DNA from 3 places in the Neorhizobium sp. R1-B genome. Region 3 is predicted to be linked to each of the others. Evidence: riboswitches for the same ligand, from Rfam matches in the RefSeq annotation. Region 3 holds a riboswitch; each other region holds the start of a gene.
What was found. A riboswitch is a leader RNA that binds a small molecule or an ion and turns the genes downstream of it on or off. The one in region 3 is predicted to bind cobalamin.
Positions count from the first base shown of each region.

Region 1 (10,452 bases), on a different contig from region 3:
CGCGGCGCGGAAGCGGTAGGCCCCGTCTTCCACATCCTCATCCGTTTCAGGCAAACCCCAGGCGGCTTCGGAGGCGGTTGGCGAGCGGTAGGCGGTAAGCCGATAGGCGCCGGATTTCCCGACCAGCCGGTTCAGCAGGTCCCGTGCCGTCTCCGGAATGCTCGAGACATAGTAGCCGGCTAGGGAGAGCTGGTGCAGCATCGACAGCACGCTTTGCGGCACGTCGAGGCCGACGGCATACCCCGTTCGCCCCGGCGCGCTCGGGTAGTCCGGCAGCAGGATGACGATCTTGCGTTCCGTCCGGGCCGTCATTTTCAGGCGCAGAAAGGCGGAAATGCGATCGGCCACCTGTTCGACCCGATCCGGTTCCGGCTGGTTCACAAGATTTGCGGAATTGTCGCCGGCCTTGAAGGAGATTGCCCCGGCGAGGATGCGGCCGTCCAGTTCAGGCAAGACGACATGCATCGCGAGGTCCGCCGGGTTCAGGCCGCGCCGGCCTTCCGCCCAGCCCTCCCGCCGGGTCGTGGCGATCACGACCTGGAAGACTGGAACGCCGGCACGGTCAAACAGCGTCTCGCCCTGCTCGTCGGCGCTGCTGGCGAAGGCTGTGGTTGCGATGATCGCGGCCGGCTCTTGTTCCGCTATTGCCTGTTCCACAAAAGCCACCGCATCTGCATCCTTCAAACCGCTGACGAAGATCGGAACCGGCGCGAAACCGCGTGCAGCCAGCGCTTCGAACAGTGCATCGATCGGTGCCGCATCGTTGGCGAGCAGCATGGAGCGGTAGAACAGGATCGGCAGGCGCGGCGAGCCCGTCGCGGCGCTCGTCAACAATTCAGTCGCCTCGACGATGCCTTGCCCCGGTTTGTAAAATCCAGCCTTCGGCACGGGTGCCGCTTGCGTCAGCGCCTCGGTGTCGCCGGTTGCAAGCGCAGCCAACCGTCGCGCCAGAAGCCGCATGTTCTCCCGCCCACCCTCGCGAAAACAGGCGAGGATGCCGGCAAGCGTCTCTTCTGAAACCGTCGAGGCAGCGGCCAATCGGTCGTCGCGGATGCTGCATTCGCCCGGCAGCAACGCCAGCGCGATCTTATCGCGTCGCGCAAGCCGGGAAAGCTCTTCCACCCCATAGGCCCAACGGTCATAGCCGCCGAGGATGCGCACGAGAATGAGACGGGCATGCGCCGCCGTCCTCTCTATCCATAGATCGACGGACATCGGGTGCCGAAGATCGGAAAGATTGGCCAGCCGCAAGCTCGGCTGATCTGGGTGCCAAGCCGCAGCAATACCGTTCAGGTCGCTCCCGGAAAAGGACAGCACCACCACATCGGCCGGCGACTGGTTAAGGTCGACCGGTTCGATCAGGTCGTCGAGCGACGACGATGTGGTGGCGAGGATATGCATCCTTTTCTTCAGCCTCTATGCGGCCAGCATTCTTTCGATCGCTTCGCGGTCGATTCCCTTTTCACCGATCACCACGAGGCGGCTCTGTCGCGTTTCGCCGGGTGCCCAAGCGCGATCGAAATAGTGGTTCACGCGCGATCCTACCGCCTGGACCTGCAGGCGCATCGGCTTATCCGCGACTTCCACGAAGCCTTTTATGCGCAGAACGTTTTCCGCTTCCGCCGTCGCGGAGATGCGCGCCGCAAGTCCGTCGGCATCGGAAATGGCCGGCAGATCGACGACGAAACTGTCGAAATCATCGTGGTCGTGATCAAGCTCGTCGTCGTGATGGGTCTTGCGGTTTTCAATGTCGTCCTCCACGGCAAGGCCGAGGCCGATCAGCACGGCCGGGTCGATCGCGCCATTAGCCGCGGTTACGATCTTTACGGCCCGCGGCAGATGCGCAGAGACGCGGTCCCTTGCTGCGGCAAGCCCGACCGAGTCCAAAAGGTCCGTCTTGGTCAGCACGATCATGTCGGCGCAGGCCACCTGGTCTTCGAAGACCTCCTCGACCGGATCGTCGTGGTCGATCGAGCCATCCGCCTGGCGCTGAGCCTCGAGCGCTTCGTGATCGTCGGCCACCCGGCCTTCGGCGAGTGCGAGGCCGTCCACCACTGCAATCACCCCATCCACGGTCACCCGAGCTTTGACGTCCGGCCACTGGAAGGCCTGGACGAGGGGCTTCGGCAGAGCGAGGCCGGAGGTTTCGATGAGGATATGATCGACGCGCGGCTCGCGGGAAAGAATCTGGTCGATCGCCGGCACGAAGTCGTCTGCCACCGTGCAGCAGATGCAGCCGTTGGCAAGCTCGATGATATTGTCTTCCGGGCAGGTCTCAATACCGCAGCCCTTCAGCACCTCTCCGTCGATGCCGACATCGCCGAATTCGTTGACGATGATCGCCAGCCGCTTGCCATCCAGCTTTTCGATCAGGTTACGGATCAACGTGGTCTTGCCGGCGCCGAGGAATCCGGTAACGACGGTGCACGGAATGCGGTCGAAATTGACGCTCATGAAGGCATGTCCTCGTGATGATGAAAGGGTGGGATGCGGGCCGTCATGCCCTTGCCGCGCAGGCAGGCGGGACGGCCACGAAGGGGAAGGAAGCCACGCTCGTCTTCTGCGAGCATCATTGCGCCGGCGACGATATCGTCGACGTTCTCCAACGTCAGATGACCGAAGACATAGGACCAGCCGGACCGATGGTTGAAGGCGGCACTCGGGCTTTTTTCGCAATTGGCAAGGCAGGTCACCGGCTTGACTGCCAGCGGCTTGCCGGCGCTAGCTTCCTTCAGCGCAGCGATCATTTTCAGGCCCGGCCGGATATCCGGATCTGCTTCGTCACGGCAGTTCGTGCAGACGAAGATTGTCACGCCGATGTCGTCGGGATCGTCTTTTCGCTCGTCACTCATCATTCAGCCGCGTTACCGCCGGGTTCAAACAATCGGGGTGCGGAGCAGAAAAGCAAAGCTCGTCTGCCATGAATGACACGGCTTCCTCCGGAGCACCCCGCCCGGCGAAGCTTACAAATCCAACGGCAGGTCTCCTGGCTCGCGGGTCGCCGCCATTTGCCTGCCTTCCCGGATTATCCAGTGGCTCGGTGGCAATGGCTCGCCGCCTACAGTTGCGGGGGCAGCCGCGGCATTGAGCATAAAGCTCGCACCGCATTCTCTCTTAGCCCCTCCCGTTGCCAGAAAAGGACCGTTCCTTTCAACTACGCCCGGTCGCGACACCATGTCAATGCGTCGCAAAGGCGATTGCGAGGCTGGCGAATTCGTCTATAGTGGCCAAGCCTATGGTGCCCGAAAGGGTTTGAGGGAATGCGGTGTGACGGATTGTCGTCAAACCCGCGGCTGCCCCCGCAACTGTAAGCGGAAAGTCTTCGTCCATGAAGCCACTGGAAAATCCGGGAAGGCGGGCGTTAGGCGTTCGATCCGCGAGCCAGGAGACCTGCCGAGGCTGAAGACGAAATGGAACGGCCCTCGGGTGGAGGGCGAAAGGACGATACGATGGTTACGAATTCCGCTTCGATGGCAACGAGCGTTTCTGCTTCGAAGATTATTCCGCTTAGCATGACGGCCCTGCTTGGCTTGTTCATCGTCGGTTTCGTCGGCTTCTCCCACATGGAAGTCGTTCACAATGCCGCCCACGATTCGCGCCATTCCTTCGCTTTCCCCTGTCACTGAGGGAAAACTTTCCATGTCATTGTTTCGTAACATCGTCTTCACGGCGGTGATCGCCGGGCTATTGTCCGGATTGCTGCTCACGATCATGCAGAGCCTTTCCACCGTGCCGCTGATCCTGCAGGCCGAGGTATTTGAAAATGCCGGCGGTGGGGCAGGCCATAGCCACGATGTTCCGGCAGCGGGAGCAGCTAGTCCTGCCGACCACCACCATGACGAAGCGGCCTGGGCTCCAGCCGATGGCCTCGAACGCTTCATTTATACCGCCGCTGCCAATGCATTGTCGGCAATTGGTTTCGGGCTCGTTCTGGTCGCGGCTTCAGAGGCTCTTGGCGGCTTCAGGGGTTGGCGCGGCGGCCTGATGTTCGGCATTGCCGGCTTCCTCGCCGTCAGTCTCGCACCCGGTCTCGGCCTGCCGCCGGAATTGCCGGGCATGCCCGCTGCGGAACTTGGGCCTCGACAAATCTGGTGGATATCCACCGCCGTCTGCACTGCGGCTGCGCTTGGTCTCCTGGCTTACACGCGCTCGGCGATTTTTGCTGCCCTGGCGATCGGTCTGCTGATTGCTCCCCACCTGATCGGCGCGCCGCTGCCGCCGTCTCACGAGACGGTCGTGCCGGTCGAATTACACGCTCGCTTCGTCAACGCGGTTTATGCCACGAATCTGGTGTTCTGGGCCCTGCTTGGGGCAGCTTGCGGCATGCTTCGCGAGCGTTTTCACGCAGGCGAGGAGGCTTCTGCCGCATCTGCGGCAAAGCTCGCTTCACGGTGAAACAGGTCGACGAAAGCATAGCCGAGCGCCATCGCGCCAAGATGGCGAACCGCAAGGCGGTTCAGGACAAGGAAGTCGCGGAGAAGACCCTGGAAAAGGGCCTTCTCATCGTTCACACCGGCCCGGGTAAAGGCAAGTCCACCGCCGCTTTCGGGCTGGCGCTGCGCATGCTCGGCAACAACCGCCGAGTCGGCGTGGTGCAGTTCATCAAGGGCGCTTGGTCGACGGGCGAGCAGCCGGCGCTGGCGGTCTTCGGTGATCGCGTTGTCTGGCACACGATGGGCGAAGGCTTTACCTGGGAGACGCAGGACCTGAAACGCGATATCGCCGCCGCCGAAAAGGCTTGGGAAAAGGCGCTCGAGCTCATGGCTGACGAGACGATCGGCTTGATTATCCTGGACGAACTCAATATCGCGCTGCGCTATGATTACCTCGATCTCGACAAGGTCATTACGGAGCTGCAGTCGCGACGGCCGGACCTGCATGTCGTCGTCACCGGCCGAAATGCCAAACCAGCATTGATCGAGGTAGCCGACATGGTGACCGAGATGACGCTGGTGAAGCATCATTTCAAGGCGGGCGTAAAGGCTCAGGCCGGCATCGAGTTCTAGGCGCATGGTTGCTCGATCACTGATGTTTCAGGGAACGGGTTCGGACGTCGGCAAGTCGTTGGTCGTGGCGGGCCTTGCCCGCGCCTTCACGCTCCGAGGTCTGAAGGTTCTGCCGTTCAAACCGCAGAACATGTCGAACAATGCGGCGGTAACGGCCGACGGTGGTGAAATCGGCCGGGCGCAGGCATTGCAGGCCCGTGCCGCCAAGGCGCCGCTCAGCGTCCACATGAATCCTGTCTTGCTGAAGCCGCAGAGCGAAGTTGGCGCGCAAGTGGTGGTGCAAGGCAGGGTCGAGGGCAATGCCAAGGCGGCCGAATACCAGGATCTGAAGCCGAAGCTGATGCCGCGCGTGCTGGAAAGTTTCGAGCGTCTCCGAAATCAGGCGGATCTCGTGCTGGTCGAGGGCGCCGGCAGCGCCTCGGAAATCAATCTGCGCCAGAACGATATTGCCAATATGGGCTTTGCCCGGGCAGCCGACGTGCCGGTGGTGCTGATCGGCGATATCGACCGCGGCGGCGTGATCGCCAGCTTGGCCGGTACGAAGCTTGTGCTCGAACCTGAAGATGCGGCGATGATCCGCGGCTTTATCGTCAATCGCTTTCGGGGCGATCCAACGCTGTTTGCCGACGGCATGCGGATGATTGCGGAACTGACACACTGGAGGTCGATTGGCCTTCTGCCGCACTTTGCCGATGCAGTCCGCCTGCCGGCGGAGGACGCGCTCGGTCTCGCCGGCTCCTATACCCGGAAGGCGGGGGCGAAGATCCGCATCGCCGTGCCGATCCTGCCTCACATATCGAACTTCGACGATCTCGATCCGCTGGACGCCGAACCGGATGTGGAAATCGTCCGCGTCCGGCCCGGCGAGGTCATTCCGGTGGATTGCGATCTCGTGCTGCTGGTCGGCTCCAAGGCAACGATATCCGATCTGGAGGCGCTAAAGGCGGCTGGTTTCGATATCGATATCGCCGCGCATGTGAGACGCGGCGGACGTGTGCTGGGTCTCTGCGGTGGTTATCAGATGTTAGGCAGCCGGATTTCTGATCCCGAGGGTATAGAAGGTCCACCGGGGGCGGTTGATGGACTTGGTTTGCTCGATATCGAAACAGTGCTGACCGGCGACAAGCGGCTGGAAGCAGTTTCCGGCAGCAGTTTCGACGGAGTATCATTAGTCGGCTATGAAATGCACGTGGGCCGGACGACCGGGCCGGATTGTGCGCAGCCGTTTTCGGTCGTCGGCGGCAAGGCCGACGGGGCGCTGTCTCGCGACGGACGAATCTGCGGCACCTATCTGCATGGCCTGTTTGCCGATGACCGGCAGCGCTCTGCCTGGCTTGAGCGGCTGGGTGGCGGGGCGTCCGGGCTGAACTACGAAGCAGGTGTGGACGAAGTGCTCGACCGCCTTGCTGCCCATATGGAAAAGCATCTCGATCTTGACGGATTGCTCAGACTTGCCAGATGATCCACGCCAGGACGCCGAAAAGGCTGATCAGCAAACCGTCCGCGACCCGGGCCAGTTTCAACGCGCGAACGATGTCCTCATGGGTAAGTTCCGTACGTCCGCCGGCGCCCATGAAACACGCCTCGATCATCTGGCCGCCATAACTCCGCGGCCCTGCGAGCGCTATCCCAAGCGCGCCGGCCATCGCCGCCTCAGGCCAGCCGGCATTCGGGGACCGGTGATGCCGGGCGTCCCGAAAGATAGCCTTCATCGCGTCTTTCGGCGAAGCATTGGGGATGAAGAATGCGGCAACGACGAAAAGCAGCGCACTCAGGCGCGAAGCGGGCAGGTTGATCACGTCGTCGAAGCGCGCCGCGGCCCAGCCGAACGCCTCGTGCCGCGGCGATCGGTGACCGATCATGCTGTCGGCGGTATTGGCGGCCTTGTAGGCCGCGCCACCGGCCAATCCACCGAGGCCCAGCCAGAATGCCGGCGCCACGACGCCGTCGGAAAAATTCTCCGCCAGGCTTTCGATTGCCGCGCGGCAGACGGCGGCTTCGTCGAGTTTCTCCGGATCTCGCCCGACGATCATGGAAACAGCCTTTCGTCCGGCGTTCAGTCCGCCGTACCTGATAGCGTCAGCGACGGCCGCGACATGCTGTTCGAGACTCTTCTGGGCGGGCAGGCTTGCGGCAACAACGGCAAGCAGGATCGACCCGAAGGGCAGGAAGAGAAGCCCATATTCGAGCGCCAATGCCACGACGATCACCGTGCCGAGCAGTACCAACAGGGTAAGAATGCCATTGCGCCTGCGCCTGGCAAAGTCATCTTCTTCCCGGTTCCAATTGGTGTCGAGCCGGGATATCAGCCCGCCTATCCAGGTAACCGGATGGCCGATGCGGCGAAACAGCCAGTCCGGATAACCAAAGATCCGCTCGATGATCAGGGCAAAAAATGCGAGAAAGAACATGCCGGTGATAAGGCCTGAGGTTGGCGATCCGATACAGCACGGCGGCAATCTTGCTCAGGCGCGAGCGTCGTTTCCCGATGCGCCCGAACCGTGGATCGATCTTTCCACCGGTATCAATCCGCATTCCTATCCGCATTCTCCCATTCCGGGCAATGCCTTGGCGCGACTGCCGGAGCCGTATTTGGCTGAACGGCTGAAGATACTGGCAGCGCGGGCATACGGAGCACCTTCTGCGATGCATGTTGCCGCTGGGCCGGGAACCCAGATCCTTCTGCCTGTCATTGCCGGCCTTGCTGCGGACTGGGGCGGAGGCAAGGCGGTGGTCCTCTCTCCTACCTATGCGGAACATGCTCGCGCCGCGCGGCTTGCAGGCCTTGAGGTGACCGAGACGGAGGATATGGAACGGCTGGCGGATGGCCGTCTGGCGATCATCGTCAATCCGAACAATCCCACCGGCCGGATTGTCCAGCGCGGCGATCTTTTGACTCTTGCGGCCGTGATGCGTGCCAAGCGCGGCCTTCTTGTCGTCGACGAGGCCTTCATGGATGTCTCTGAAGCGGAGAGCGTGGCGGGCGCAGTCGATGCAGGAGGCTTGGTCGTCCTGCGTTCCTTCGGCAAATTCTATGGCATGGCGGGGCTTCGGTTAGGCTTTGCCATCTCGCATCCCGAGACCGTCGTGAAAGTCGAGAGCCGCCTCGGCCCCTGGGCGGTCTCCGGTCCGGCGCTGCACATTGCCGGCGAAGCGCTTGCCGATGCCGACTGGCAGAAGGCGATGCGGGAAAAGCTGAAGGCGGATGCGGCGCGGCTCGATGCCGTGCTCGCAGAAGCGGGCATTTCCGTCGCGGGGGGTACCTCGCTCTTCCGCTTCATCCGCGACACGCGGGCGCAGGCGATCTTCCAGCATCTCGGCGAGCGCGGGATCATCATCCGACGGTTTGCGGAGCGCCCGGGGGATCTCAGAATCGGCCTGCCCGCTGCGGAAGATTGGCCACGCGTGGAGCAAGCGCTGCGAACTATCTAACCAGGGAGCCGAAGCTGTCGCGCCAGGCGGGCTGCGCATCCGGCACCGGTAACGCGGTTGCTTCGTAGACTCCGCGCGCCACTGCGCGCGCCGTTACCAGCGTCCCAAGATGGCATATCTCCAGAAAGTCTCCTGGGTCATTCAGGGACCTGGCGCCGGTCGCTGCAGAAAAGATCGTATCGCCATCGCCCGGCAGATGGGTCGGCAGGACGGCCCGGGCAAGCCCGTCATGCGCCATGATCGAGAGGCGGTGAGCCTCCGCCTTGCTCAGCCCCGCGTCGGTCACCACAACACCGATTGTCGTCGCAATCCTGTTACGACCCTTCATGCGCAGCCGATTGTCGAAGTTCTGCGGCAAGCCGAGCCCGCCGTATTCGCCATTCTCCTCGAAGGGAGCGGCCCAGAAATGCGGACCGTCGCCTACCGTCGCGGAACCCATAGCGTTGACCGCCATCAGTGCCGCAACGGTATGGCCGGCTGAAGTTCTGGCACTCGATGATCCGATTCCGCCCTTGAAGGTAGCGGTGGTGGCGCCGGTTCCTGCGCCCACCGTGCCAAGGGCGAAGGAACCCTTTGCCGCCGCCTCGAAAGCCTCGTACCCCATCTCTCGATAGGGCGAGTGAAGTCCCCAGTCCTTGTTGCCGCCGTTCAGGAGGTCCATCAGAATCGCCTGCGGCACGATCGGCACCCGGACCGGGCCGACGTCGAAACCACGACCTATCTTGCGGAGGCCCGCCTGGACGCCCCCTGCGGCATCGAGCCCGAAGGCCGAACCGCCGGAGAGCACAAAGGCATCGATCGCCTGCACCGTCATGGATGGATCGAGCAGCGCAGTATCCCGCCCGCCCGGCGCGCCGCCGAGCACCGAGCCGGAAGCGACTGCCGGTTCGTCGAAAACGATTACCGTCACGCCCGAACCCAGCACATGATCCGTAGCGTGGCCCACAGCCACGCCCTCGATGTCGGTGAGCAGGTTCAGCGGCTGAGACATCCGATCAGATGACGTCGAACTTGACGCCCTGCGCCAATGGCAATGTGCGGCCGTAGTTCAGCGTATTGGTGGCGCGGCGCATATAGGCCTTCCAGGCATCCGAACCGGATTCGCGACCGCCGCCGGTTTCCTTCTCTCCGCCGAATGCCCCGCCGATCTCGGCGCCCGAGGGACCGATATTGACATTGGCGATGCCGCAATCGGAGCCGTGCACGGATACGAAAGTTTCGGCCTCGCGCATGTCGTTGGTGAAGATCGAGGAGGAAAGGCCCTGCGGCACGTCATTGTGCAGCGAGAGCGCCTCATCGAAGCTCGAATACTTCATCACGTAAAGGATCGGAGCAAAAGTCTCTTCCTTCACCGGACCTGCCTGAGCAGGCATTTCCACGATTGCCGGGCGCACATAGTAGGCATCGGTCGAGCTTTCGGCATGGACGCGTTCGCCTCCGACCACTTTCCCGCCAGCGGCCTTAGCGGCCTCGAGCGCCTTCTGCATCTTGTCGAAAGCAGCCCGGTCGATCAGGGGGCCGACGAGGTTGCCGTTTTCCAGCGGATTTCCGATGGTGACCGACTGATAGGCTTTGACCAGGCGTGGTACCAGCGTGTCGTAGACGCTGTCATGGACGAACAGGCGGCGAAGCGTGGTGCAGCGTTGTCCGGCCGTTCCCATGGCAGCGAAAGCAACGCCCCGCAGCGTCAGGTCGAGATCCGCGGTGGGCGTCACGATGGCCGCGTTGTTGCCGCCGAGTTCCAGAATGGAACGGGCGAAGCGCTGCGCCAGGCGCGGCCCGACGGCGCGGCCCATGGCCGTCGATCCGGTCGCCGAAACCAGCGGCACCTTCTCGTGATCGACCAGGATCTCGCCGATCGCGCGCCCGCCGATCAGCAGCGTGGAGAGGTTCTTCGGTGCCGTATTGCCTTCTGCAACATAGCGGGCCAGCGCCTTTTCGAAGATCGCCTGGGTTGCAAGCGCGGTCAGCGGGGTTTTTTCCGAAGGTTTCCAGACGGTCGAATTGCCACAGA
Region 1 covers NZ_SOEM01000010.1:158,770-169,221, forward strand. Annotated here, with positions in the region: gene cobN (cobaltochelatase subunit CobN) at 1-1,401, opposite strand, end outside; gene cobW (cobalamin biosynthesis protein CobW) at 1,417-2,454, opposite strand; gene EDE05_RS15820 (DUF1636 domain-containing protein) at 2,451-2,852, opposite strand; cobalamin riboswitch at 2,959-3,161, opposite strand; cobalamin riboswitch at 3,220-3,413, shown strand; gene EDE05_RS15825 (CbtB-domain containing protein) at 3,450-3,626, shown strand; gene EDE05_RS15830 (CbtA family protein) at 3,640-4,395, shown strand; gene cobO (cob(I)yrinic acid a,c-diamide adenosyltransferase) at 4,392-5,006, shown strand; gene EDE05_RS15840 (cobyric acid synthase) at 5,011-6,468, shown strand; gene cbiB (adenosylcobinamide-phosphate synthase CbiB) at 6,452-7,417, opposite strand; gene cobD (threonine-phosphate decarboxylase CobD) at 7,416-8,438, shown strand; gene EDE05_RS15855 (P1 family peptidase) at 8,431-9,429, opposite strand; gene EDE05_RS15860 (aldehyde dehydrogenase family protein) at 9,434-10,452, opposite strand, start outside.
Region 1: it holds a riboswitch for cobalamin, as region 3 does, so the genes downstream of both, EDE05_RS15820 (DUF1636 domain-containing protein) here and EDE05_RS00165 (aromatic ring-hydroxylating dioxygenase subunit alpha) in region 3, are expected to answer to the same signal.

Region 2 (10,452 bases), on a different contig from region 3:
AGGTTCAGCAAGGCGCCGTTGACGTAGCGGGCAACCTGACGTTCACGAGCTTCTACCACGCGGTTGAAAGCACTGCGGAAGAAAGAATTTGCCATGGGAGTAATCCTTTTGGAGCGAGCCTTGTTCGGCGCCCGTTCGATGATTGAGATATAGGTTATTTTGCACTGCACAAGGAGAGGGCTTCCATCATTGGTGATATGCGTCCAGCGCATAGGACGCCGTGAACCTCGCGTTAATTTGACGGTAGATGTGTTCCGTCATTCATCTTCGGACTGGCTGGCACACCCCGCCAAAAATCGTCTAACATGGCATGGTGTTGTCGGAATCAAGCAGCCGGAAATTTGCACCCATGTTTCAGTCTTTCGAAGTAAAGTCGTCCCCACAATTCGGCCGTGAGCGTGTCACCGCGTTGAGGGCGAGGCTGGCCGAACTTGGTATCGATGGGTTTCTCGTGCCGCGTGCCGACGAATATCAGGGCGAATACGTGCCCGCGTCAGCCGAACGGCTTGCCTGGCTTACCGGCTTTACCGGTTCGGCTGGCATTGCACTCATCACGCAGCGTGAAGCCGTGGTTTTCGTTGATGGACGTTACGTGACGCAGCTTGCCGAGCAGGTGGACGGTACGGTCTTCACCGGCGGCGACCTCGTCAACGAACCGCCGCATATCTGGCTGCCGCGCCATGCGCCCAGAGGATTCCGGTTAGGTATCGATCCGTGGCTTCATGCGGGTGCCGAAGCGCGGCGCCTCGAAAAGGCGCTTGGGCAGATCGATGGCGCGCTGGTGCTTCTGGATGGCAATCCGCTCGATGCTATCTGGAATGATCGTCCGTCCGAACCGCTCGGCCCTGTTTCGATCCAGAAGCAGGAGCATGCGGGCCTGCTTGCCGGCGAAAAAATCGCGGAGATCGCCAGGCACGTGAAAGAGAAGAACGCAGCGGCGGTCCTCATAACCGACCCGTCGTCCGTCGCATGGATATTCAATATCCGCGGCGACGATGTTCCGCATACGCCGCATCCTTTGAGCCGCGCCATCATTCCGGCCGAAGGCAAGGCTGAAATCTTTCTGGATCCAATGAAGACCGGTATCGAGGTCTCAGCCTATCTCGCGCAGCTTTCCGTTCAGCGCCCGCCGTCCGAATTTCTCGCCCGACTGTCGGCTTTTGCGAAGGATGGCGGAAAGATCCTGATCGATTCCGAGCTGACGCCGCTGGCGCTGACGAAGGCTATTGCCGCTGTCGGCGGCGAGGTGGTGGAGGCTTCCGATCCCGCAAAACTGCCCCGGGCCTGCAAGAACAGGGCCGAGCTGGATAGCTCGGCTCAGGCCCATCTGCAGGATGGTGTGGCGATGGTGGAATTTCTCCATTGGCTCGATGCGCAGCCGCCCGGTTCGATTACGGAGATCGATGCGGTAAAGGCGCTGGAGGCGGCCCGTACTCGTGTGGGCCAGAACATGCAGAACCCGTTGAAGGATATTTCCTTCGACACAATCTCCGGAGCCGGCGAGCACGGTGCTGTCATCCACTACCGGGTGACGACCGAGACGGACCGCAAACTTGAGGCTGGCGAACTTTTCCTGATCGATTCCGGTGCCCAATATATCAACGGTACGACCGACATCACCCGCACTGTCGCTGTTGGCGCCGTAGCGGAAGACTGGAAGCGCTTCTTCACACTGGTGCTGAAAGGGATGATCGCCATCAGTGCGGCGCGTTTTCCGAAGGGGACGCGGGGCTGCGATCTCGACCCGCTCGCCCGCATTGCGCTCTGGAAGGCTGGAGGGGACTACGCCCACGGAACGGGCCACGGCGTCGGCTCCTATCTTTCGGTCCACGAGGGGCCGCAACGCATCTCACGGCTGGCGACACAGGAGCTATTGCCGGGCATGATCCTTTCCAACGAACCGGGCTACTATCGCCCCGGCTCCTTCGGCATCCGCATCGAAAACCTGATCTATGTGAAGGCGGCAGAAGAGATCGACGGCGGCGATCAGCCGATGCTCGCCTTCGAGACCCTGACATGGTGCCCGATCGACCGCCGGCTCGTCTTGCCGGCGCTGATGACGTTGGAAGAGCTCGGATGGCTCAACCGCTATCATGCCGACGTGCGGGAAAAGCTAATGCCGCTCGTCGATAATCAGGCGGTCAGGGATTGGTTGGTGGAGGCCACCGAGCCGCTGGCGTGAGCCGCGGAACGATCAGAAGCCGAATAGGTGGCGGCTTGCCATTGCCGCCGCCCAGCCGGCGGCGAGCATGATCAGACCCGGATAACGCAAGCTGACGAGAAGCGCCACCGACATGGCGATCTTCACATCCCATCCGCCATTGAAGAAGGCGGGTGCGACCAGTGTGGTCAGGACAGCTGCTGGCACGGCATTCAGCGCCTGTTCCATCCGGGGAGGGATGGTCTTCATCCGCGTGATCAGGACATAACCGCCGACACGCGTGAGAAAGGTCGCAACTGCCGCGGCGAAGATCAGCAGGAGCATTTCCGGGTTGAGAACCTCGCTCATGTCAGGCCTCCGCCTTCTCTGCCATAGGCTCCGGTTCGCTCGCCGGCAGCGGCAGCAATGCCGCCACCGCTACCCCGACCGCCGCGCCAATGCTGACATGCCATGGGGAGCCGACAAAGTGATAGGCGGCAATGGATCCGAGCGTGCTGGCAAGCACGACAGGATAGAAACCGGAGCGCCTGCGAAAACCGAGCACCAATCCCATGAAATACGTCGGCAGCAGGACGTCGATCGCCAATGTCCGCGGGTCGCCCATCATGCTTCCGAACCAGGCTCCGACGGTGCTGAAGAACAGCCAGGGAAAGTAGATCGAAAGCCCGAAACCGAGATACCATTCAAAGCTGACACCCCGGCCGTCCTCACCGCGCTTCACCGACTCGGCAAATTGTGGGTCCGTCAGCAGGAAAAAGGCGAAGAATTTCTGGACCGGTGAGAAGTGGGTGATGAAGCGCGTCAGCGCTGCCGAATAAAGGATATGCCTGAAGTTAACCGCGAAGACCGAAAGCACGATCAGCCAAGGGGCGCCATGGTGGCCGAAGAGTTCGATGCCGACCAACTGGCTTGCCCCCGCGTAGACGGTGGCGCTCATGATGGCCGCATCGAGCACCGACAAGCCATTGTCGACAGCCACGGCACCGAACAGGATCGCAAAGGGCGCGGAGGAAATCGCAATGATAGCTCCGCCCTTCAGGCCATCGATGATGTCTTCGCGCTTCATGAAAAAGTCCTTTGGGACGCTTTAGGGCCGTGCCGAATTCAACGCAATTGAATATGGCTGATGGGACGATCGATTTCGCTGAACTGTCATTGGCTGCAGCCGTTCCCGCCGATCAATCAGCTAGCACGTCCTTGCTCGAGATGATGTCGACGCCGTTGGCTTTCATCTCGGCTATCGCAGCCACGACTCCTTCCGGATCGATCCCGCGGCTGGCGTCTTCTATGAACCGCACCTTTACATCCGGCAGCATCTCGACCGCATCGAGCACCGAATATCTGACGCAATAGTCGGTGGCGAGGCCGCAGATATCGAGTTCCGTCACCTGCTGCGCCTTCAGATATCCCGCGAGGCCCGTCAATGCCGCCTGATCGTTGTCGCGGAAGGCGGAATAGCTGTCGACAGCGGGGTTTTCGCCCTTCTGCTGAATATAGTCCACGGCTGCGATGTTGAGGTCCGGATGGAATTCGGCGTCGGGTGTTTCCTGCACGCAGTGATCGGGCCACATCACCTGCAGCTTGCCGGAAAGCTTTCCCATCTCGAAAGGCTTTTTACCTGGATGCTGTGAAGCGAAGCTCCCGTGATTTTTCGGGTGCCAGTCCTGAGACGCGACAATAACGTCGTATCCACCGTCCTCGATCAGCCGATTGGCGATTGGCACCACGTCGTCTCCGTGCGGCACGGGCAGGTTGCCACCAGGGCAGAAGCCGTTCTGGATGTCGATCAGCAGCAGGGCCTTCATTGCGACTTCCTCCGAATCTTGCTTCCAACAAAATGCCCATCACGGCGCCAACGATCAAGCCGGCCAATGCAAAGCGCCTTTCTAGGCAGATCCAAAGGTACCCTTTGGGTTCTGCCTCTGGAATGCCTGCAGCGATTACTCTGGTGTCCGCTCATCCGCTTGAAACATCGCAAAAAATTCCCCCGAGCGATGTTGCCGGCGTCATCGGCGGGCGCTAAATCGTGAGGCATGACACAGGATATCAGCCAGACACTCCGTATCGCCGTCGCTCAGCTCAACCCAACTGTCGGCGATATAGCCGGCAACCTGGCCCTTGCGCGGGAAGCGCGCAGGGACGCCGCCGGCGAAGAGGCAGACCTTGTTCTCTTCACAGAGCTCTTTATCTCCGGATACCCGCCAGAAGATCTCGTCCTCAAACCGGCTTTCCTGGCTGCCTGCCAGAGGGCTGTCGAACAGCTGGCGGCCGATACTGCCGATGGTGGTCCCGGCGTCGTCATCGGCTTTCCGCGACAGGGGGAGGCGGGCCGGCACAACTCGGTTGCCTTGCTGGACGGTGGCAAGATCGTTGCGATACGGGACAAGGTCGATCTGCCGAACTATGGCGAGTTCGATGAGAAACGCGTTTTCACGGAAGGATCGATCTCGGGGCCTTACAACTTCCGGGGCGTCAGGATCGGCATTCCGATATGCGAGGAGATCTGGAACGACATGGGCGTCTGCGAGACGCTGGCGGAAAGCGGAGCGGATATCCTGCTCGTGCCGAACGGTTCCCCTTACTATCGGGGCAAAGTGGATGTCCGCCATCAGGTCGCCCTGCGTCAGGTGATCGAAAGCGGTCTGCCGCTGCTGTTCGCCAACCAGGTCGGGGGACAGGACGAGCTTGTCTTCGACGGCGCAAGTTTTGCTTTCAACGCCGACAAGACACTCGCCTTCCAGATGAGCCAGTTTGAACCGGCAATCACCGTGACCGAATGGAAGAAGGCCAACGACAGCTGGCGTTGTACGCGCGGCCCGATGGCGCGTATTCCCGAAAAGGAGGAAGCGGATTACCGCGCGTGCCTGCTGGGCTTCCGCGACTATGTCAACAAGAACGGCTTCAAATCGGTGGTTCTCGGGCTTTCAGGCGGTATCGACTCGGCGCTCTGCGCGGCCATTGCCGTGGATGCCCTGGGAGAGGAACGGGTGCGCACGGTGATGCTGCCCTATCGCTACACGTCAGAAGAGTCGCTCAAGGATGCGGCCGATTGTGCCAAGGCTCTTGGCTGCCGCTACGACATCGTGGCGATTGCCGAGCCGGTCGACGGATTTTCATCGGCATTGTCGGAATTATTCGAGGGAACGGACGAGGGCATCACGGAGGAGAATCTGCAGAGCCGTGCGCGCGGGACGATCCTGATGGCGATCTCCAACAAGTTCGGTTCCATGGTGGTGACGACCGGCAACAAATCGGAAATGTCGGTGGGTTATGCGACGCTTTATGGCGACATGAACGGCGGCTTCAATCCGATCAAGGATCTTTACAAGATGCAGGTCTACGGGTTGTCCGCATGGCGCAACGAGCATCTGCCGCCTGGCGCGTTGGGATCCGGCGGCGAGGTCATCCCGAAGAACATCCTTGCCAAGGCGCCGTCTGCGGAATTGCGTCCCAACCAGACCGACCAGGATTCGCTGCCGCCCTATCCGGTACTCGACGATATCCTCGAATGCCTGGTCGAGCTGGAAATGGGAACGGAAGAGATTGTAGCCCGGGGTCACGATCTGGCGACCGTCCACCGAATTGAGCACCTGCTTTATCTTGCCGAATACAAGCGGAGGCAATCCGCACCCGGTGTAAAGATCACCAAAAAGAACTTCGGTCGAGATCGGCGCTATCCGATCACCAACCGATTCCGGGACCGGTGAGGGCATGGCGCTGCGGAGTTCTGTCGAGATCTACAATATTCGCACCCGGCAATACCGGGTTGTCTGGCAGACTGAAGCTCTGTTCGAAGCGCCGAACTGGTCGCCGCGTGGTGACTATCTGATGCTCAACAGCGACGGGCTGATCTACCGGCTGTCACCGCTGGGTGACAGCGCTCCCGTTCCAGTCGATACCGGCTTTGCGCGTGAGTGCAACAACGATCATGGCATTTCGCCGGACGGCTCGCTGATCGCCATTTCCGACAAGGTAGAATTCGGCAAGTCGGCAATCTATGTGCTACCGGCGGAGGGTGGTGATCCCCGGCTGGTGACGGAGAAACTGCCCTCCTACTGGCATGGCTGGTCACCGGATGGTGGAAAATTCGCCTATTGCGGTATCCGCGACGATCTCTTCGATATCTATACGATCGATAGGGAAGGCGGCGAAGAGACACGATTGACTTTCGGAGAGGGGCGGAACGACGGGCCCGACTATTCTCCCGACGGCGAATGGATCTATTTCAACTCCAGCCGTACCGGCATCATGCAGATCTGGCGCGTACCTGCGTCGGGAGGCGCAGCGGAACGTATCACCGACAGCAATTACGGCGACTGGTTTCCTCATCCGTCACCAAAAGGAGACAAGATCGTTTTCATCTCCTACGACGCGACGGTATTCGATCATCCGCGCGACCAAAACGTCCGCGTGCGGCTGATGGACATGGATGGCGGTCATGTGGAGACCTTGTTCGAGTTGTTTGGCGGGCAAGGCACAATGAATTCGCCCAACTGGTCGCCGGATGGAAACGAGTTCGCCTATGTGCGCTACTTCCCTGTCGCATGAGGGGCTTGAATGCGTGAGGCCGCTCATGCATAACCGCGACGTCAGGTGCCTGCCGCTGGCAGGAGAATCGGGAATCCGGTGCGAGACCGGAACGTGCCCAACGCTGTGAGGCGGACGCTTGCCGCAAAGTAGATGCCACTGGGATTTCCGGGAAGGCTGCGGCGAGCGGATGAAGCCAAGTCAGAAGACCGGCCTGTCGAGATAGACCGACCCGCGTGGACGGCGGCAAGGTTTTTTTGGTGCCCTGCTTTATTACGCGGGGTGTCAGCATTGTTGGGGATTAACGATGCGACCTGATCTTTTTGCCGATGCCTTGATGCCTGCAGAAGAATTCCCGGAACGTGACCGTGCTGCGGTCTACCGGGCCATAGAGACGCGCCGTGACGTGCGCGATCAGTTTTTACCCGAGCCGCTTCCGGACGATCTCGTTGGGCGGCTGCTTGGGGCGGCGCATGCTGCGCCGTCGGTCGGTTTCATGCAGCCGTGGAATTTTATCCTGGTGCGTGACCCGAAGGTCCGTGAAGCCGCCTGGCAGGCCTTCTCGCGGGCCAATGAGGAAGCGGCGGAGATGTTTCCGCAAGAACGACGCGAGGTCTACCAAAACCTGAAGCTGGAGGGCATCCGCAAGGCGCCGCTCAGCATTTGCGTCACCTGCGATCCCGAGCGGGCAGGCCCCGTTGTCATCGGTCGCACTCATGATCCGCGCATGGACGTATTCTCGTCCGTCTGCGCGGTGCAAAACCTTTGGCTGGCGGCACGGGCCGAAGGTGTCGGAGTGGGCTGGGTCAGCATTTTCCACGAGGCGGACCTGCGGACACTGCTTGGTATCCCCGAGGGAATTCAAATCGTTGCCTGGCTTTGCGTCGGCTACGTCGACCGCCTTTATCGAGAACCGGAGCTGGCGGTAAAGGGCTGGCGCCAGCGGCTCTTGCTCGAGGACCTGGTATTCAACGACAAATGGGGCCGAGCTTGATCACTGCTGGGGTTGTGGGCCGGTAGACTTCGGATTGGCAAGATCAATGCTTGTATCCGGCAGAAACTGGGGGCCCACTATGCGAACCTTCTTGTTCGGATCGTAGGTGCGCTCCAACGGCGGAGGCGGCGGCAGGTTTGCCGCTTTCGTTTCCTTCGGATCTTTTGTCCGCAGGTCGGTCACTCCTGAATAGGGCTCCGGTTTCGGCAATTCGATCCCCTGAACCTTCAGCCGCTCTTTCCGCTCCTCTTCGACATCGGAAGGGAGGCAGCCGTTCGATCGGATCGACGCAAGAATGGCATTGCGTTCATCCGACGAGCGCCAGAGCTGGCGTGCATTCTCCCGATCCGCCGTCAACGCGTCGCGCTCACGCTCCATCGCGCCAAGCGCATCGCGCATCTCGTCGCAGGCGCCGCCATTAGCGCTGCCACCGAAGACGACGATGCTGCCGCCGCAGCCGCTGCGGCGCATCTCGATTCGATGCCGACGAATGTCGCCGTTGATCTCGCTGAGATGTTGCGAATAGCGCCGCATCTCGGCGGTGTTGCCGATGATTTGCGGAGCATTGTTGAGTTGCCGGTAAAGCGCCGCGCAGGTGCCTATATCCCGCGCGGAAGCCATGTCGGGTGCAAGCAGAATTGGGGCGATCAGCAGGTTGCGAATGCGCATCAGTCGATGTCCGGCGATCTCTAGAATCGGTAACCGCATCATGAGGCAGGCCAGTTGACAATATCATAAGCACGCTCTCGCAATCTGCGGAGCCAGTACGGATTATGCGGTTCACAGGCCTAGGACTGCAGAGCGAAATCCGGTTGTGAGGCCTCCACAACAGCCAGCGCTGCCATGTTTACCACGCCGCGCGACGTTACCGAGGGCGAGAGGATATGTGCAGGCAGCGCCGTACCCAACAAAATCGGTCCGACATGAAGTGCATCGGTGAGATTTCGAACGATCCCCAACGAGATATTGGCCGCGTCCAGGTTCGGGAAGATCAGAAGATTGGCCTCTCCGGTCAGCGAGCTGTCTGGCATGGCGCGCTTGCGCAGGTCTTCCGAAAGCGCGGAGCCGCCCTGCATCTCACCGTCGACTTCCAGTTGAGGAGTCCGTTTGCGTACAAGGCTGAGGGCGGCGCGCATCTTTTGTGCGCTTTCGGAATCCCGAGAACCGAAATTCGAATGGCAGATCAGCGCCGCTTTGGGGACGATGCCGAACCGCTGGACTTCCTGGGAGGCGAGAATGGTGATTTCGGCGATTTCCTGTGCGGAAGGATTGTAGTTCACGAATGTATCCGTGAAGAAAATCGCGCCCCGTTGAGAGATCAAGAGGCTCAGGCCCGAGAAGGCGCAGACGCCCTCCCTTTTTCCGATAATCTGCTCGACGTCGCGCAGATGCCGATCATAACCGCCTTCCACGCCGCAAATCAGCGCGTCAGCCTCGCCGCGCTTGACGGCAAGCGCCCCGATTACTGTGTTGTTGGTGCGCACGATGGTGCGCGCAGTCTCCGGGTTGATGCCCCTGCGCCCTACCAGAGCGAAATAATCATCGACATATTCGCGGTATCGAGGATCGTCTTCCGGATTGACGACTGCGAAATCGACCTCAGGCCGAATACGAATGCCAAAGCGCTGAAGGCGCGCCTCGATGACCGACGGGCGGCCGATGAGGATGGGCGTGGCGGTCTTTTCCTCCAACAATACCTGCGCGGCGCGAAGCACGCGTTCATCTTCGCCCTCCGCAAAGATTACGCGCTTTTTCTCGGCGGTCTTGGCGGCGGCGAAAATCGGCTTCATGACAAAGCCAGAGCGCCAGACGAAGCGGTTGAGCTGATCGAGATAGGCGTCGAAGTCCTGGATCGGGCGGGAGGCTACGCCGGTTTCCGCTGCGGCTTTTGCGACGGCCGGTGCGATGCGCAGGATAAGCCGGGGATCGAAGGGTGAGGGGATGAGGTAGTCGGCGCCGAAGACGGGCGTTTCGCCGGAATAGGCGCGAGCGGCAACGTCGGAAACCTCCTCGCGGGCAAGTGCCGCGATCGCCTTGACCGCCGCCATCTTCATTTCCTCATTGATCGTCCGGGCGCCGCAATCCAGCGCGCCGCGGAAGATATAGGGGAAGCAAAGGACGTTGTTCACCTGATTCGGAAAATCCGAACGACCGGTGCAGATCATGGCATCCGGACGGGCGGAGCGGGCGAGTTCCGGCATGATTTCCGGTGTCGGGTTGGCGAGCGCCATGATGAGCGGCTTCGGCGCCATGCGCGCAAGCAGTTCTGGTTTGAGCACTCCGGCTGCAGACAATCCGAGGAAGACGTCGGCATCGTGGATGCTGTCGGCCAAAACACGCTTATCGGATTTCTGGGCGTAGATTTCCTTCCACTCGTCCATGAGCGTGTTGCGGCCGTCGTAGACCAGGCCTTCGATGTCATGAACCCAGATATTTTCCTTCTTCGCTCCGAGCGAAACGAGAAGATGCAGACAGGCAAGCGCCGCCGCACCGGCGCCGGACGTGACGATCTTCACGTCGCCGATATTCTTGCCGGCGAGTTCCAGCCCGTTCAGGATCGCGGCTGCCACGATGATCGCTGTGCCATGCTGATCGTCGTGAAACACCGGGATGTTCATCTTTTCGCGCAGCCGGCGCTCGACCTCGAAACATTCGGGAGACTTGATGTCTTCCAGGTTGATCCCGCCGAAGGTCGGCTCCAGCGCCGAGATGGTAGAAACCATCGTCTCGATACCGCGGGCTTCGATTTCGATGTCAAAGACATCGATGC
Region 2 covers NZ_SOEM01000034.1:307-10,758, forward strand. Annotated here, with positions in the region: gene EDE05_RS26990 (hypothetical protein) at 1-95, opposite strand, end outside; gene EDE05_RS25225 (aminopeptidase P family protein) at 350-2,182, shown strand; gene EDE05_RS25230 (AzlD family protein) at 2,195-2,509, opposite strand; gene EDE05_RS25235 (AzlC family ABC transporter permease) at 2,511-3,227, opposite strand; gene pncA (bifunctional nicotinamidase/pyrazinamidase) at 3,340-3,966, opposite strand; gene EDE05_RS25245 (NAD+ synthase) at 4,195-5,868, shown strand; gene EDE05_RS25250 (TolB family protein) at 5,879-6,709, shown strand; cobalamin riboswitch at 6,736-6,921, shown strand; gene bluB (5,6-dimethylbenzimidazole synthase) at 6,996-7,682, shown strand; gene EDE05_RS25260 (hypothetical protein) at 7,683-8,351, opposite strand; gene EDE05_RS25265 (NADP-dependent malic enzyme) at 8,471-10,452, opposite strand, start outside.
Region 2: it holds a riboswitch for cobalamin, as region 3 does, so the genes downstream of both, bluB (5,6-dimethylbenzimidazole synthase) here and EDE05_RS00165 (aromatic ring-hydroxylating dioxygenase subunit alpha) in region 3, are expected to answer to the same signal.

Region 3 (10,452 bases):
GGTGGCGCTACTTCGGAAATGAAAATGCCCGCCTCACCGGGCGGGCACCAATCTCAAGTCGACAATCAGGCCGCGTAGCGACTAACCTGAGACCTTGTACCGGCCCCTTCGCTACCGCCAAGATTGAATTGCGAGAGCAATTCCATTAGCTTGGCCGCTTCCGCCGCCAGGCCATGGCTTGCCGCCGTCTGTTCCTCGACCATTGCGGCATTCTGCTGCGTACCCTGGTCCATGGCGTTGACCGCATGATTGATCTCGTTGAGGCCGGTGGATTGTTCGCGCGTCGCCGTGACGATCGCGCCGACATGCCGGCTGATCTCCTGAACCTGGGTCATGATGCTCTTCAACGCAGTGCCGGTATCGGCGACCAGCGTCACGCCGGAACGGACCTGCATATTGGATGCGCTGATCAGGGCCTCGATCTCCTTGGCGGCCTGAGCCGAGCGCTGTGCAAGTTCGCGCACTTCCTGGGCGACAACGGCAAAACCCTTGCCGGCCTCTCCCGCGCGGGCAGCTTCGACGCCGGCGTTCAACGCCAGAAGGTTCGTCTGGAAGGCGATATCGTCAATCACTCCGATGATATTGGAAATCTTGCCGGAAGATTCCTCTATCTCGTTCATCGCCGAGACTGCCTTGGCAACGATATTGCCGGATTGCTCAGCACCGTCGCGGGCTCGCGTCACCAGCGCACCAACCTCTTCGGCTCGATGAGCGGTATCGCGGACGGTGGTGGTGATTTCCTCCAGAGCAGCGGCGGTCTCCTCGACGGAGGCCGCTTGCTGCTCCGTGCGGTGAGCAAGCCCATCGGCCGCATGGCGAATTTCCGCCGCACCTGCATCGATCGTGCGGGCATTTGCTCCGACCGTCTGAAGAGCCGAACGCAACTGGGCGACAGAGGTATTGTAATCGTCCCTCAGGCGATCGAGATGCTGCGGGAATGCTTTTTCGATCCGATAGGCAAGATCGCCCGCAGAAAGCGCCTTCAACGCCTCGGCCAAACCTTCGACGACAGAACGTATCTCGGCTTCCTCGCGGGCCCTCTGCGCTTCCCGTTCACGCCGTTCGCTTTCAGTCAGACGGCGGCCAGTTTCCGCTTCACCTTCCAGCCGCTCGCGTTCCATCGCGTTGGCCTTGAAGACTGCGACGGCAGCGGCCATGGCGCCGATCTGGTCACGGCGCTCTTCGCCCGGGACGGCGATGGACAGCTGTCCTGCCGCGAGCATTTCCATGGCTTTCGTCATATCGGTTACGGGGCGCACCACAAACTGGTTCAGGACCCAAGCCATCGCGGCCATCATCAAGGCGACCGCCAGAACGGTCGCGACAATCGCGCTGTTTCTGAAATCGCGCAACGACGCATAGGCAGCGTCGCTGTCGACCGCAAAGCCGAGGGACCATTCGACGCTCGGCAGGCCGGCGACGGGGACAAAGCTCACCAGCACGTCCTTGCCCGCAAGGCGGGTATCGACGAGATCAGCCCCAAGCTTCGGCGTATCCTGCGGGAACATGTCGGCAAGCGTCTTTCCAATCAGCTTGCTGTCGGGATGAATAAGGATGGTGCCGTTCTTGTTGACCAGGAAGGCTGTGGCCTCAACCCCGACATCGACGGACTTGATGAGATTGACGATGGCGTCGAGCGCAAAATCGCTTCCGACGACACCGGCCAACTTGCCGTCCGCCTTGACAGGCACTGCGGCGCTGACGATCAGATTGCCGCTTGAGGCGTCCACATAAGGCTCGGTCAACACCGGTCCGTTTGCTGAGACCGCGTCCTTGTACCACGGGCGCTTGCGCGGATCGTAACCCTCCGGCATCGGCAGTTTCGGCCACATGGTGAACACGCCTGCTTCGTCGCCGAAATAGGTACTCACGAACTGCTTCGTCAGCACCTGATTGTCGAGGACCTTAAGAACGTCTGCGGAATTTGCCGCAACGGCATCGGCCACCATGCTTGTCAGCACGATGCGGCCATTCATCCAGTTTGCAAGACTTTCCGCTGCCTGCCGGCCCGAAGAGCTCATGTTGTCATGGACCGCCCTTGTCGTCGCAGTCTGCTGAACCCAATAGATATGCGCCGAAAAAGCTGCCAACGCGACCATTACAACAACCGATGCCGCAATGAGGATGCGGGTCATCAGATTCGTTCTCTTACGCATGCACGTCCCCGATTCTTGTACTACAGCAAGAGTTAGGGATGGCTTATTAAGATTTAATTGAATTTAGAAAACCGACACTTGCTCAATAGTCGAGATCTAGACGCCCATTGCCGACAACATTCGGGCAGCGGCAGCGTCCACCCACCCGTCCGGCGTCGACGCGGCAAACATAGGGCCGGTCGCGATCATCGCTCTGTGGCGGCGGGACCACGCAGACGTAGCGCTGAGGCCGTTGAGGCCGGTCATCAGTCCGGGTATGGGTGTCACCCTGATACTGGGCGAAGCTCCATGGCGTCTGAGAGCCTGCAAGCGGCGACGTCCCGGCAGAGGTCGTTGAACAGGCAGCCGACAGGATCATCAGACCAAGCAAGATAGTGCGCATGAGTCCTCCTTGCGGCACAATCTATTCCCGGCCGCGCCCCAAAAGAAGTCGGGACGCCCGTTCTCTTGATTGTCAGCGTTAACGCCGCATGAAGGCTTGGAAGGCGGCGCGCGCCTCGGCACTCTTCAACTGTGCTGAGAAATGCACCAGTTCCTCGTCCATGCGCGCAAGAATGGCCTCCCGCGGCCCGCGCACCAGATCGCGGGCGATCTTCAAGGCCTGCGGCGGTTTTTTTGCGAGGCTTGCGGCGAGTGACAGCGTTTCCGTTTCCACTGCATCGTGCTCGACAATCTTCCAGATCAGTCCGGCGTCGAGCGCTGCCTGGGCCGAAAAGCCCTCTCCTGCCACCAGCATGGCGAAAGCGCGCTGATGGCCGATCACTTTCGGAGCGAGCAGGCTGGAAGCTGCTTCCGGGACCAATGCCAGATCGACGAAAGGCGTCTTGAACAGGCTGCGGGAGGAGGCGACCGTCATGTCGCAGTGAAGGTTGAGCGTGGTACCGATGCCGATCGCCAACCCGTCCACGCCGGACACCAAAGGCTTTTCCGCAACCGCAAGCGCCTTGATGAAGACGGCGGCAGCAGGCGGTTCCGTCGAACCGGACATGGCATAGCCAAGGAAGTCGCCCATGTCGTTGCCGGCAGAAAAGCACCCCTCCGTGCCGAGGAATGCAACGGCTCTCACCGCTTCGTCCTCGTTTGCCTCGTTCAGCGCTGCTGTCATGCGGTTATACATGGCCGAAGTAATGGCGTTCTTCTTTTCCGGCCGGTTAAACCGGACGACCATGACGCCCGGCTGGGCTTCCGGACGCTCGACGAGGATATGGTTGTCGCTCACGGAAAAGCTCCTTCAGGCGAGGATTGCGCGGGCAGCTTGGAGACTTGCAGCGCCGGAAACGACGCGGTCCTTCAAGGCCGATGTTTCGGCGAGGAGGTTCTCCGCCGTGAAGCGGCATAGCGCGACGCGCTTTTCAACTCCGCCGTCCCCGGTATTGGCAAGCGCGCCCTTGGCGAGATAGCAGCTGGTCAAAGTCAGGCCGAAAAGGCGCTGATAGGGGGTCGCGCCAGCCAGAGCGTCAGCCGCATTTCCGGCAGCCTGCGTCTCCAGCAGCCAATGGGTCGTGGTTTCAAGAGCCGCAATCGCGGCACGCAGCCGGTCGCCGGTCTCACCGAAAGCCGTGTCGTTCGAAGCCGAGATCCTCTCGGCGATCTGCTTCAATTCGCCGATGAAGCCTTGCACCTGTTGACCCGAAGAGAGCGGCAGCTTGCGTGTCACCAGATCGATCGCCTGGATGCCGTTGGTGCCTTCGTAGATCGGAGCGATACGAGAATCGCGCAGGTAGCGGGCAGCTCCGGTTTCCTCAATGAAGCCCATGCCGCCATGTACCTGGATGCCGAGCGAAGCGACTTCGACCCCGATGTCGGTCGCAAAGGACTTGGCAATCGGCGTCAGAAGTGCTGCCCGCTCGGCCCAATGGCGGGCCTCATCACCCTCGGTGTGGTGCGACATATCGGTCGCATGGGCGCAGGCATAGCAGATGGCGCGCGCGCCTTGCGTCAGCGCCTTCATGGTGATCAGCGTCCGGGCGATGTCGGGATGTTCAATGATCGGGCTCATGCCGGAACCGGACCAGCCGGGAGCCTTGCCCTGGGTACGCTCATGGGCATAGGAGAGCGCCTTCTGGGTTGCGGCTTCGGCGATGGCAACACCCTGCATGCCGACCGCTAGGCGGGCATTGTTCATCATCGTGAACATGCAGGCGAGCCCCTTGTTCTCCTCACCGACGATCCAGCCGATGGCTCCCTTTTCGTCACCGAACTTGCCATCACCGTAGATCATCGTGCAGGTCGGCGAGCCGTGGATGCCGAGCTTGTGTTCGATCGAGTGGCAGAAGACGTCGTTTCGGGATCCAAGTGAACCGTCCTCGTTCACCAGGAATTTCGGGACGAGGAAAAGCGAGATGCCGCGCGTGCCCGCCGGTGCGTCGGGAAGCCGCGCCAGGACCAGATGAATGATGTTGTCGGCCACATCATGCTCACCCCAGGTGATGAAGATCTTCTGGCCGAAAATGCGGTAGGTGCCGTCGTCGCGACGCTCGGCGCGCGTTTTCAGGACGCCGAGGTCCGAGCCCGCATGCGGTTCGGTCAGGTTCATCGAGCCGGTCCATTCGCCGGACACCATCTTTGCGAGATATTTTTCCTTCAACGCGTCGCTGCCGTGCGTGACGAGCGCCTCGATCGCGCCCATGGTCAGCGTCGGGGCAAGCGCGAAAGCCATGGAAGCGGAATTCCACATTTCGAGCGCCGCCACGTTCAGCATATGCGGCAGGTTCTGACCGCCGAAGGCTTCCGGCGCCGTCAGCCCGTTCCAGCCCCCTTCCCGCCAGTGGCGGTAGAGTTCCGGCCACCCGTCCGGCGTTTTAATTTTCCCGTCGGTCAACCGCGCGCCCTGCCTGTCGCCGATCTCTCCCAGCGGCGCCATTTCGTTGCCAGCAAAACGGCCTGCTTCTTCGAGGATGGCTTCGACGAGATCGGCGCTGAGATCGCCAAATCTGCTCATCTCCACCGCCTCCGCTAGGCCTGCTACGTGATTCAATGTGAAAGCGATCTCTTCGACCGGTGCCTTATACATGATGCTCTCCTCCCACGGCAGCTCCGCCTGCCTGATGCTACCCGATTCCAACACGGCCGCATGCCTGTTTGCTTTTTACGTAAACGTAAATGTGATTGTCAATTGCTGCTAGGTTCCTGCTTGTGCGAAGGCGCTTCAGAAAGTTTTGTTGAACTGGCGTTACAAAAGGAACCTATGGAGTGATTTTCATGCTTCCGGATGCCACGCCGATGTCTCTTATAGCGCCCGTCGTACCCGGTCTCGTCTGGGCTTACCATTTCCGGCCTGGTGCGCCATGCACCCGACTGCCGCTTGATGCGGGCCGCAGCGATCTTGAAGTAACCGATGGTTTCCTTTGGCTCCACCTGAACCTCGCCGACTCGCGGGTCGCTGCCTTCCTGGAAAGTTTTCCCGACCTCCCGCCGCCCGCGGTCGCCGCACTCACGACCCATGACACGCATGCGGCCGTCACTCTCGACGAACAGGTCGTCTACGGAACCCTCGTCGATTTCCAGCGCGAGTTCGACAGCGAGACGCGCGACATCGGCTGGCTGCATTTCTTCGCGTCCGGCAAAGTGATCATCACCACGCGTCTCCAACCGCTGCGATCGGTGGACCGGGTGCGGGCGGCGATCGAGAAGAACGCGTCGCGTTACCAGAAGCCTATCGACGTGTTCGAGACGCTCCTCGCCGAGTTCCAACGGACGATGATCAGCCTGGTGATGGAGCTGACGGAAGAGCTGAACCTGATCGAGGACTTCGTCTACGACAATGCGCCACGCGACGAGCGCCGCAGACTGGCACCGGTGCGGCGGACGGTCGTTAGGCTGCATCGCCATCTGAGGACCGTGCTGACGCTGATGCGACGAGCAGCGGCTGTCGATGACGACGAGATGCCGCCGGGTTTCGACGATGCGGCCTCACGGCTCATCTCGCGGCTCGAGGCCGTGGATCACGACGTTTATGCCCTGCAGGAGCGTGCGCGGCTGCTGCATGAGGAAATCGACTCGAAGCTGTCGTCGGAAACGAACAGGCACCTCTACATCCTGTCACTGATGACGGCATTCCTGTTGCCGCCATCGCTGGTCACCGGCTTCTTCGGAATGAACACCTCGTCGCTTCCTTTTGCAGAAGGAAGCGACGGTACGGTCTACGCATTCAGCTTGATGGGCGTCTCAGTTTTCGCCGCCTGGTGGCTGTTGAGACGGGCAGGCATTCTCTGATCGCCCGCAGAGAAAGCTGCCTATCAGTAGTAGGGCGACAAGCAGGTCCGGCGGGGGCCGTAGTTCGGCTGGAACGTGTTGGAATAACTGTCATAGGACCGGTAGCGGTCGGCGCACCATTCGTAATGGCGAGGATTGATGTCGCCGCGCTCGACATAGGCCGGACCAGGTTCGACATATCGCGGCGCGGGTTCTACATAACGCGGCTGAGCGGCAATCGCCCCGCCGATGATGGCGCCTGCGCCAAAAGCGGCCAAGGGGAACCAGTAACCGTTATAATAACGATGGCCGTGTCGGCGTTCCCGGTAGCCACGGTGGCCGTTGTAATAGCCGTCGCGATATCCATCCCGATAGGCATCACGGCGCCACTCGCGACGTTCCCACCGATCGCGCTCCCAGTATTGGACCTCGGTGACGGCAGAATTTGCCACCGTCGGCCCGGCCGGAAGGGGCATGGCATGGGCCGGCGTCAGCGACACTATGAGTACCACGGCGGAGATTCCCGCAAGCGCCATCTTCTTGAACGTCATATTGAGCCCCATTCCTTAGTCGGTGCATCGAATTCTTAGCCGCAGCCGATGATTTCCATATCGGACAGACCGGATATTCGACACTCCTTTAGGAAATTGATCCTGAATAGGCGATTAACGTTTCAGGCATGAAAAACCTGGTCTCGGGCGTCATGCCCGAGACCAGGTCGCGACCGATAACTTGATGCTACCGGGTCAGTAAGGTGAGCGGCAGATCCGACGCACACCGGCACTGGCAACGTAAGTGTTGTCCGATGCACGGTAGGTGCGATAACGGCTTTCGCACCAGGCATAATGACGGCTGTTATAACCGCCCCGATCGGCCGTTATAGCACCACCGATGATCGCGCCCGCGCCAAAGGCGGCAAGCGGGAACCAGAAGCCGTTGTAGTAACGATATCCGGGCCGGCGTTCACGATAGCCGCGATGTCCCCTGTACCAGCCGTAACGATCACGGCGCCAGTCGCGGCGGTCGCGATACTGGACATCCGTGACGGCGGAATGCGCCGAAAAGGCGGGTGCCGAAGGCATCTGGAGTGCCTGGGCAGGGGCAAAGCTGGTCAACGTGGAAGCAAGGGCAACGGCCAATGCAGTCAAGCGAAGACGGTACCTCATCATGGTGTTTCCTCTGTCGTTGGTGAGCAAAGCAACGCCAGATCGAGGACTTTGTTCCTAGGATCCCCGGCAAGGATGCGATGCGGCCGATCACGAACAGGAGATCGGCCGCTCGTTGAGCTAGGCGACGATCGAAAGTTTTGCCTGATCCCCCTGCAGACGGTTGACCATGAAGTTCGAATACCATTCGACGAACTGCATGACGCCGCCCTCGTGCTCGGCCGAATACGGTCCCGGCTCGTAGGCCGGAGAGCGAATGCCAAAGGCGTTTTCCTCGACGATCTGGCGGTCCTGGTCGTTGGTCATGTTCCAGACATGCGTCAGCTCTTCGAGATTGTAATCGACGCCCTCGACCGCGTCCTTATGGACCAGCCATTTGGTGGTAACAGCGGTCTCCTCCGGCCCGAGCGGCGTGACGCGGAAGGAAATCGCGTGGTCGCCCAGCATATGATTCCAGGTGGTCGGGTAATGGAAGAGCAGCATGGTGCCGATGCCGTCGATTTTCACGTCGTCGGAAAGCCTCCGCTGCACGGCATTCCTGCCGGACATGGTGTAGCTCTCCGCTCCCTCGATCAGCGGCATGCGGGCGACACGGAACTGCCCGTCGGGTGAGATCCGGAACTCGCTCGGCAGATTGGCCGCCTCGCACCGCTGCCAGTGCTCGATGATAACAGGATCATCGATCGCGCCGGCAACGCCCGTGACCGTCGGCGCCTCCGGAAAGGTGCGGCAGAGCTCCGGATGATTTCCGGCACAATGATAACATTCCCGGTTGTTTTCCCAGACGAGCTTCCAATTGCCCTTCTCGATAATCGTCGACTGATGCGCAACCTTAGCTTCCGACAGGCGGTGCGGCGCCATATAGGGCTCGATCGCGGCGCGGACCGGTGCGAAATCCGGCGCTTCCTGAGCCAGGCAGATAAAGATGTAGCCGGCGACGCTTTCGCAATGCACCTTCTTCATTCCGAACTGGCTTTTGTCGAATTCCTTGCCCATATGGCGCCCGATCAACAACGAGCCGTCGAGTTCGTAAGTCCATTGATGATAGGGACAGACCAGCCGTACCGCCGAACCGCTTTCCTTGGTACAGACGCGGCTGCCGCGATGGCGGCAGGTATTGTGAAGGGCGCGAATCTGGCCATCGCGGCCGCGCACCACGACAACCGGATAATCGCCGATCTGAAGGGTGAAATAGCTGCCGTTCTTCGGCAGCTCGCAATCATGGCCAACAAATAGCCAGTCGCGATACCAGATCATCTCGAGATCGAGCTTGTAATAGTTGGGATCAGTATAAAACGCCTGTTCGAGACTGAAGCCTTCGCGGCGGTTCTTGAGCTGTCGCAGCGCCTGGTTGCGAATGTCCATCTTGCCTTCCTTGTCTTGCGGGCATGCGGAAGGACATGGAAAAACGGGCCGGCTCAGGCCTGCCAGTTTCCTGCCCCGAACGCCCGCCGCGATCGGTAACGTTTTTTTCCCCAAGGCTGGTTTCCGGGCTCAGGAGTTGCCCCTTTCGGGGCTGGTCCGGCGCCTTCCCGGGCGGCCCTTGCGGCTCTTTCCCAGTGGCTCTAGCCAAACCTTTAAACTCCACCACCGTTGCGGGGGCAGCGCCGGGCTTTGACCGGCTTCCCAATTCTCCGCCCTCCCTAGCCAGGCGGCACCTTGAGCTTGATGCGGATATAAGCATCCGCCCCGGCTGTCGCATAGGCGACATTGCGACATCGACAACCGCATTGACGACGACGCCAAAAGCCCTTCCAGCCTCGCATAAGGGAAACCTGTCATTAACGGCTAAATTCTAAAATACCGGCATCAACCGGAGCGGAGCCAGTGCAGGCCAAAGAAAAAATCCGCTATTTCGAAGCTCCCCCGCCAAGCCCTCCCGTGCCGGCGGCAACGAAATCCGCTGCTCATTCTGAATTTCTGAGAACCGGACGGATCGTCCGCCACAAACCCATCTGGCTGCCGCAGGAACGCCGCTATATCAGCCATGAGGAAGTCGCCGAGCGAACCGGCAAGCGGCTTGAAGCCGCCGGCGAAAAAAGCCACGAGCGCATCAACGCCTTTCACCGTTCCATTCAGTTTCCAAAGATCGTTTTCCATCGAACGCTCGAAGGAAGCCCGCATCTCGGTTATTGCCACGTGACGGCCGCGCGGACCCTTCTGGCACGCCGCGTGCCTGTCAGCTGGTCTTTCTATATCGCGAACTTCTTTTCCGAAATCGGGGAAGAGGAGAGATTCTTCGAGCGCATCCACACCTCCTATTCGCGCATGTATTTCGCCGTCGCGATCGAAGGTGAGCCAGGCCAACCATTTCAGGTCAGCCGGACGATCCGCAAGAATGGGCTGCTTTTCCAGACCAGCGACCCGATGGAGGCCATCAAGAACGTGCTTCTGCTCGGCGCGTCGAACGATGCGCTTCGCGAGATCATCAAAAAGCTTTGAAGCAGGTCGCTGTCCGCGCTATTGACGAGCGGACATGACGGCAGAGATCATCGACATCACCGCGGACCACGAGAACGCCATAGCGCGCGCCTGCGCGGTGCTGGCGGACGGCTTTCCCGTAGCGATCCCGACAGAGACGGTCTATGGGCTCGCAGCGGATGCCACCAATCCCGCCGCCATCGCGCGCATCTATGAAACCAAGGGCCGGCCTCGCTTCAACCCGCTTATCTGCCATATGGCCGATGTCGCCATGGCGGAGCGCTACGCCGTTTTCGATCCCATCTCGCGAAAGCTCGCAGCTGCATTCTGGCCGGGGCCGCTGACCTTGATCCTGCCACTGAAGCCGCAGAGCGGCATTCATTCGCTGGCGACGGCGGGGCTCGACACAGTGGGCATCCGCCTTCCTAAAGGCTTTGCTGCCGACCTCATCAGCGCCTTTGGAAAACCGCTTGCAGCCCCCAGCGCCAATACATCCGGGAAGGTCAGCCCGACCA
Region 3 covers NZ_SOEM01000001.1:33,675-44,126, forward strand. Annotated here, with positions in the region: gene EDE05_RS00125 (class I SAM-dependent RNA methyltransferase) at 1-22, shown strand, start outside; gene EDE05_RS00130 (methyl-accepting chemotaxis protein) at 66-2,156, opposite strand; gene EDE05_RS00135 (hypothetical protein) at 2,239-2,538, opposite strand; gene EDE05_RS00140 (crotonase/enoyl-CoA hydratase family protein) at 2,617-3,375, opposite strand; gene EDE05_RS00145 (acyl-CoA dehydrogenase) at 3,388-5,169, opposite strand; gene EDE05_RS00150 (transporter) at 5,379-6,371, shown strand; gene EDE05_RS00155 (BA14K family protein) at 6,395-6,901, opposite strand; gene EDE05_RS00160 (BA14K family protein) at 7,097-7,519, opposite strand; gene EDE05_RS00165 (aromatic ring-hydroxylating dioxygenase subunit alpha) at 7,637-8,881, opposite strand; cobalamin riboswitch at 8,978-9,193, opposite strand; gene EDE05_RS00170 (DUF6656 family protein) at 9,362-9,958, shown strand; gene EDE05_RS00175 (L-threonylcarbamoyladenylate synthase) at 9,993-10,452, shown strand, end outside.